2 regions of the Lysinibacillus sp. OF-1 genome follow, and region 1 is predicted to be linked to the other one. Evidence: riboswitches for the same ligand, from Rfam matches in the RefSeq annotation. Region 1 holds a riboswitch; the other holds the start of a gene.
What was found. A riboswitch is a leader RNA that binds a small molecule or an ion and turns the genes downstream of it on or off. The one in region 1 is predicted to bind cobalamin.

Region 1 (3,423 bases):
TTGCCTCGTAAATCTAATTTTCTCACTAAGGGTACATGATAGGTAGCAGCGATTTTCTCGCCAGCAGCCCCAAATACGTTGTGCCCAAAGTTACTATTGCCACTGGCAACTACACCTTTACAAAAATCTCTGTTTTTTTCTAAAAAACGTTCCACTTTTGCAGGGATATCGCCTAAGCCATCAGTATAAGTAATTAAAAGATAAGGCTTATTCAATTGTAATTCCTCAGAGAGCTCAACAGACTCTGCCCTTAATTTGGAAACAATATTCCGGACATTTCCTGTACGACTTGCGTAAACGATCATAGAACAATCATCTCAATATGAGAAACTATGTCCTTAACATCTCCTATAAATGTATTATTCATTTCTAAAACAGGCACACTTAAAAAACCTGCATCGATTATTGTTTGTTTAGCTTGTTCATCGTGATCAATGTTGACAATTTCTGCATCAAGTCCTGCACGTTGTAATTCAGATTTTACCCAAAGGCATTTTGGACAGATTGTTTTCGTATAAAGTTTCATAAAAATCCCTCTTTTCATATAATAAAAAGCTATCTCCTCTAGAGAGATAGCTAAATGGAAACGTTACCATACCAAAAATACTGACGTTCCCATTTCTTAATCCCCGAAGAAATGATTAATTGTTTTATAGAGGCAGGTCTCCTGGCTTTGCTTCATCCTCTGATTCCCTTCCCATGCGAATGCACAGTGGTTGTAATCATTGTCAGCTTCACAGTTGCGGGGACAGCGTCGGAATTGTACCGAACTTCCCTTTTAAACTACATATAGTAGCACCTATATAAAACGAACACAATATATAGTTGTTGTTCAATAGTTTTAAGTGTACCATCCTTCATATAAAAAGTAAATCTAGATTCTAAACTTCTTTATTTTTTGATTATTCATTATTTTCAATCATAACTTTCGAAGGAATTTCACCATCTATTACTTATATCTTAATTCATTGTGTATCTAAACTATGTACGAGATTTTTTGTTACTACGGATCTATGAGCATTAAATATACTAGCGTATTTCACATAGAAACAGCCTATATTCTAAAGAATAATAGACTGTTTGACATGTCGAACGTATGGATTACTCGATTTCGACAAATAAGGACAATTCCTTATAAAATTCAGGCGTTGCTGCCGAATTCACTTGAAAATGAGGATTATATTTTGATAAAAGTTTATAGAGAGTAGTTGCGGTTAACAGATTCTGTTCTTGATCGAAAGCCCTGAAACTTTCATAGACCTCCTTCACTTTACCATTTATTGAATGACAAAAAAACTGTTGAACATCTGCATCCTCTAAATAATCCTTTTCCCATCTGTAACATATTAAATTTGTTAGGAAAAACATTTCTAATCCAGGCATTTTTCCAACTTCAATGAGCAATGACATTCCATAATGAAATGCATTTTCCAACCATTTTATGCCGTGTCGATCTTTGTAAAAGCGCATCAACTTTTGTAACCCATGCCCTTGCTCCTTCACTAGATAAGCATGGATATTTGTACGACCAGCGGTTCTTTCCCATTCATCGAGAGAGAATTTATACTTCCTTACCAGTTTCATCCAAAGCTTTTGAAGCTTGTCTTCGGAAAGGTATTGTGTTTGTTGATTCCATCTTAGAAAAATGTCTAAACTTTCTAATACCAAGCCTCTTTCCATTTCAAAATGATCCAATTTTCTATATAAAACTTTTTGATTCATATCTATGTTGTCCATTATGTCTTCAGATTTGTTCATTTTGCATTCCATTTAATTATTCACTTCACTTCAGATTTTTTATCTACTATCATGACATGTCTTGACTAATTCAAGCTTGATCGTTAAATAGGCATCATTAATAGATGTATAATCATTTGGGTTTTCTTCTATTAACTTCCTAATATAAAGCTGTAAAGGCCTAATATGCTCACCAGAAAGGTTGTTCATAATTTGCTGCTTTAACTGATTTATATAAAATGAAATTGAATGTGATGTCATCTTGTTCACCCCTATTTATTCATAAAAAAAACATCTTGCCCTAATGGGAAGATGCTAGCTATGACTGACATACTTCATAGTTCTTCAACCAATATAAAATAAGTCGTCTATATTGAATAGAGACTCTTTTTTTGGTTGTCGCACTATGAGTATGATGAAGGTAATTCGTCACACTCAACACCCCCTATCCGCGTAGGTTTTGGCTGTACTAGATAAAGGCAGGTCTCCTGGCTTATGATCATCACACATTTTTCCCTTCCCATTACATACATAACAGTGGTTTTTAAAATGTGCTCCCAATTACAGTTGCGGGACAGCGACGGCTTTTCACCGTTCTTCCCTTTTAAACAAATTCTATTGAATTTGTACCTTTATCCTTTTATTCCGTTTTTTATAGTATAACATATCATTCTACTTTCTCTGACAAAACCCTATGAAAATCTACAGAACAACACTTAAGAAACCACCTACCTCTTAACAAGTAGATGGTTTCAGCATTTATTGAGCGAAGATATCATTGTTCTTACTTCTTTACGGTTTCACTACTGTCTTGAAAGAATTTTTCAAGTATATCATCTGTAAAATCAGCGAATGTTTGATAGATATACTGAGGATTTCGATCCTTATCAATGACGACAGACCTAACCCCTTCATAGAAATCCTCATGATTTAAAAAGTTTTTTGCCAAGATTAAATCAGTCGCAAAGCATTCTTCTACCGTTTTATGTTGGGCATCTATCAGCTGCTTTAATGTAATTTTTAAGGATGATGGAGATTTAGATAGAAGCAACTGCTTTGTTTCTTGTGCAAATTTGCTTGGGTCATTGTCTAAGGATTCGACTATCTTCTCCACTGTATGTTTTGAGAAATGTTGATCGATTTCATTTTGAAGGCTGGCAAGCTCACTGTTTGCTGTTGGTGTACTTGAATAGTCCTCTATTAATTGCTTTAGAGCTGTGTCAGTCTCCACTGTATGCCAGTCCGTTTGTTCAATGCGTGTGAGGAATGCGTGTAAATGATCGCTCGTCATATAGCTATCCGCACCATTAGCAAAGAGAACATCTGCAGCTTGGATGATCGATGCTGTCAAAGCTAAGTAATATCCTACATAGCCAGGCGCTTTATTTAGAAAATAGGCAGCTCCAACATCAGGAAAGAAGCCAATATTCATTTCTGGCATAGCCCATTTTGTTCGTTCTGTAACAATTCGGTGGCTAGCCCCATACGTTAAACCAACCCCACCTCCCATGACAATGCCATCAAGGCAAGCAATGATAGGCTTTGGGTAGTGATAGATTGCCCTATCTATGTGATATTCTTCCTCAAAAAAGATTTCGGCATTTTGGAAAGCTTCCTGACTGGAGCGAGCTTTATAGAGTGTTTTAATATCACCCCCAGCACAAAAGCCCTTTTCGCCAGTACCTC
Region 2 (3,423 bases), 170 kb from region 1:
CGCTCAAACAGGTGCTTTTCAACAAGGCGTTGGTTGCCTACCGATAAATGATCCGCATGGCAGGCATTGCTAAATGTATTACCTACTCCTCGTGGATTGGGCTCCATTAGTAAATGAACTTCTGCATAATGCTTGAGGGGCTCAAAATGACCATAGCCTGTCACCGTCGTCACAATGGTTTCCATATATAAAATTTGGGGCTCGCCAAAGGAGACCGTTAATGAAAAACGCTTCATTAACACCTCTGTCAGTACCTCCAACTGAATAACGCCCATAATGTGCACATGGATTTCCTGGAACTTTTCCTGCCAAACCACACGTAAGGAAGGCTCTTCTGCTTCTAGTAAACGGAAAATTTGTAACACTTCCTTGATATGCTGATGGCCCTCATATTGAACCTTTGCCTGTAGCGTTGGGACAAGCTCATAGGGCTGTGACAGCACAGTAGTGCCGATGCGGTCTCCAATATTGGCCTGACTAAGTCCTTTAACAGCAAAAATCTCTCCCGCTTCAACCTGTTGGACGGTATCAAAGCGACTGCCATTATAGAGGCGAATTTCAGTCACTTTTTCTGTCACTTCTTCAAACGAAAATTCATCCCGAACATGTAAAACTCCCTTGACAGCCTTCATAAATGTTAAACGCTGGTGGCCGTCATGACGAATTTTAAAAACCTCCCCCTCAAACGGTGCATTCACTTCAAAATGGGTGTCTGTTAATAGAGGGAGCTGGGCAAGCAATTCCTTGATGCCCTCATCCTTTAGGGCAGACCCTGTAAAGCAGAGGAAGGCACATTCCTTTTGAATCATGGTCTGTAGCTGAGTAAGACATTGCTCATGCTCCAATGACTCATTCAAAAAGGCATCGAGCAGCTCTTCATTACGCTCAGCCAACCATTCCATGATGCTGCTTGAAACATAATCAGTACGAAGCGGTTCATCGACGAACAGCACCTGCTGGGAACAATCCTTGCGGAGCTGTGTCATAACGGCCTCCACATTGGCTCCTTCGCGATCAATTTTATTGATAAAGAAGAATGTTGGGACATGGTATTTGCGTAAAAGCTGCCACACGGTTTCCGTATGACCCTGTACGCCCTCGACCGCACTAATGATAACAATGGCATAATCCATCACACGAATGGCGCGCTCCATCTCAGGGGAGAAGTCGACATGCCCTGGTGTATCAATCAACGTGTATGTATCGTCGCCTATGTTCATGCGACCTTGCTCGGCAAAAATGGTAATACCACGCTTGCGCTCTAGCTCATGATGATCGAGAAAGGTATCCTGATGATCCACTCGACCACGAGCTTGAATGCTTTGTGTATGAAAAAGTACTTGCTCAGAGAAGGTTGTTTTACCTGCATCCACATGCGCAAGTACACCAATTGTTTTGTACATAACATATCCTCGTTTCTATCTATAGCTATCTTTTCATTGTAACAGAATACTAGCTTATATATTTCTTGTAAAATAGTTCGTATTTTTGTCGAAATAGTGCTAATATAATGATGATTATATATTTAGCAACATACTACTGATTGAGCTACAAATTTTCTTCTGCTAGTCTATCAATAGTATTAATCATTATAGAACGTATTGGTGCAAATGGCATTTGTCATTTGCTTAAAAGGGAAATCGGTGCAATTCCGATGCTGTCCCGCAACTGTAAATGGGGAGTCTGTACAGCATGCCACTGTAGTTTAACTATGGGAAGGCGTATAGATGATGAACCTAAGCCAGGATACCTGCCAGTATGTGTTTTTTGACTAAGAACCACGAGGATGGGGATAGTGATAAAGGTAATGTACCGTTTTTTCACTATGCTACTCTCTTGGCGACAAGAGGGTTTTTTTATGCCCTTCCCACGAATCCTGGTAGCAAAGAAGTCTTTGATTTCTTTCTATAGATGAACAACAAAGGAGAAAAGGACATGAAGAAATGGAAAAGTTTATGGCTGGTGATGGTCATTGCCTTGGTCGCTGTTTTAGGGGCTTGTAATGCAAAGGACAAACCTGAATCAGCAGCGCAAGATGAGAAGGTTGAGCCATCTGAGGCAGCAACGGAAGTAACCATTGACAATAATGAAACAACTCAAACATATAAGGAAGCACCTACAAAAGCGATTAGTTTAAATCAGCATGTGACAGAGATTATGCTAGCGCTAGGCTTAGAGGATTCCATGGTAGGCACAGCTTACTTAGATGATAAAATCTACGAGCCCCTACAAGAAGCATACGATAAAGTGCCTGTGCTTTCTGATCAATACCCAACGAAGGAGCAAGTAATTGATGCCGAGGCTGATTTCTTATATGCAGGCTGGAAGAGTGGCTTTGGTGAAAAGGGTGTTGGAACACCGGAAGAGCTTGAGGAGTTAGGCATTCATACGTATTTACATACGGCTTCCAATATGACAAAGCCAACACTAGAGGATATTTTCACTGATATTCGTAATATCGCAAAAATTTTCCGTATTGAGGATCGTGGAGAAGCCTTAATTGAGCAAATGACGCAAGATGTGGAGGCAATTCAAGCTAAATTACCAAAAGATAGTGAGAAATTACGTGTTCTCGTATTTGATAGCGGTGAAAAGGATGTCTTTACAGCTGGTCAAAACTTTATGAATGAACTAGTGTCAATCGCTGGTGGTCAAAATATTTTTGGTGATGTGGAATCAGGCTGGACAACCGTGTCGAAGGAAGATGCGGTAGACCGTAATCCCGAGGTAGTTGTCGTGATCGATTACGGTGAAACAACGGCCGAACAAAAGATTCAATTCTTAAAAAATGATCCAGCATTAAAGGAGATGGAAGCTGTTAAAAATGATCGCTTTGTCATCCTGCCACTGTCAGCTGCGTCTGAAGGCGTTCGTGCGGCAGAGGCTATTGAAATTTTAGCGAAGGGTTTCTATCCTGATAACTTTTAAAATTCCGAGCTAGCATTGTGCTAGCTCCTTTTTCATAAGGAGCGATATCAATGAATGCATTTCAGAAAAACGTACCAGATCAAACATTTGAAACACTTAATCGTCATGGCGAATTTACACGCTTAGCTGTCAGCCCAGGTATTATTAATAAGCATTATACGCCTGCACAATTTCAAAAAATAGCAGAGATTGCTGGCGAAAAGGGGGCGATTAAGTATTCGGCCTCCTATAGTATTTTAGTGTCCATTCCAACGAGTGCCGTGACAGAGGCTATGCAAGCCTTACGAGAAGTGGGTCTTTATGTTGCACCATCAGGACCCATCATCGCGATGAAGGCCTGTGATTTTTGTGATGGTGAAAAGATGGAGGCTGCTCCGATAACCGAACAGCTTTATCATGCTTTAGAGGGGATCGAGGTACCTGCAAGAGTACGTGTTAACATCAATGGCTGTGCGTCAGCCTGCTACAATGCAGTCTATGATGATATTGGACTCG

Region 2: it holds a riboswitch for cobalamin, as region 1 does, so the genes downstream of both, NV349_RS10375 (ABC transporter substrate-binding protein) here and NV349_RS11140 (hypothetical protein) in region 1, are expected to answer to the same signal.

The regions. Positions count from the first base shown of each region.
Region 1 is NZ_CP102798.1:2,299,214-2,302,636, reverse strand. Features, by position in the region: gene nrdI (class Ib ribonucleoside-diphosphate reductase assembly flavoprotein NrdI) at 1-305, opposite strand, end outside; gene NV349_RS11150 (glutaredoxin family protein) at 302-526, opposite strand; cobalamin riboswitch at 641-818, opposite strand; gene NV349_RS11145 (hypothetical protein) at 1,102-1,758, opposite strand; gene NV349_RS11140 (hypothetical protein) at 1,798-1,998, opposite strand; cobalamin riboswitch at 2,199-2,386, opposite strand; gene NV349_RS11135 (enoyl-CoA hydratase/isomerase family protein) at 2,522-3,423, opposite strand, start outside.
Region 2 is NZ_CP102798.1:2,133,308-2,136,730, forward strand. Features, by position in the region: gene NV349_RS10370 (elongation factor G) at 1-1,403, opposite strand, end outside; cobalamin riboswitch at 1,586-1,772, shown strand; gene NV349_RS10375 (ABC transporter substrate-binding protein) at 1,936-2,928, shown strand; gene NV349_RS10380 (precorrin-3B methylase) at 2,979-3,423, shown strand, end outside.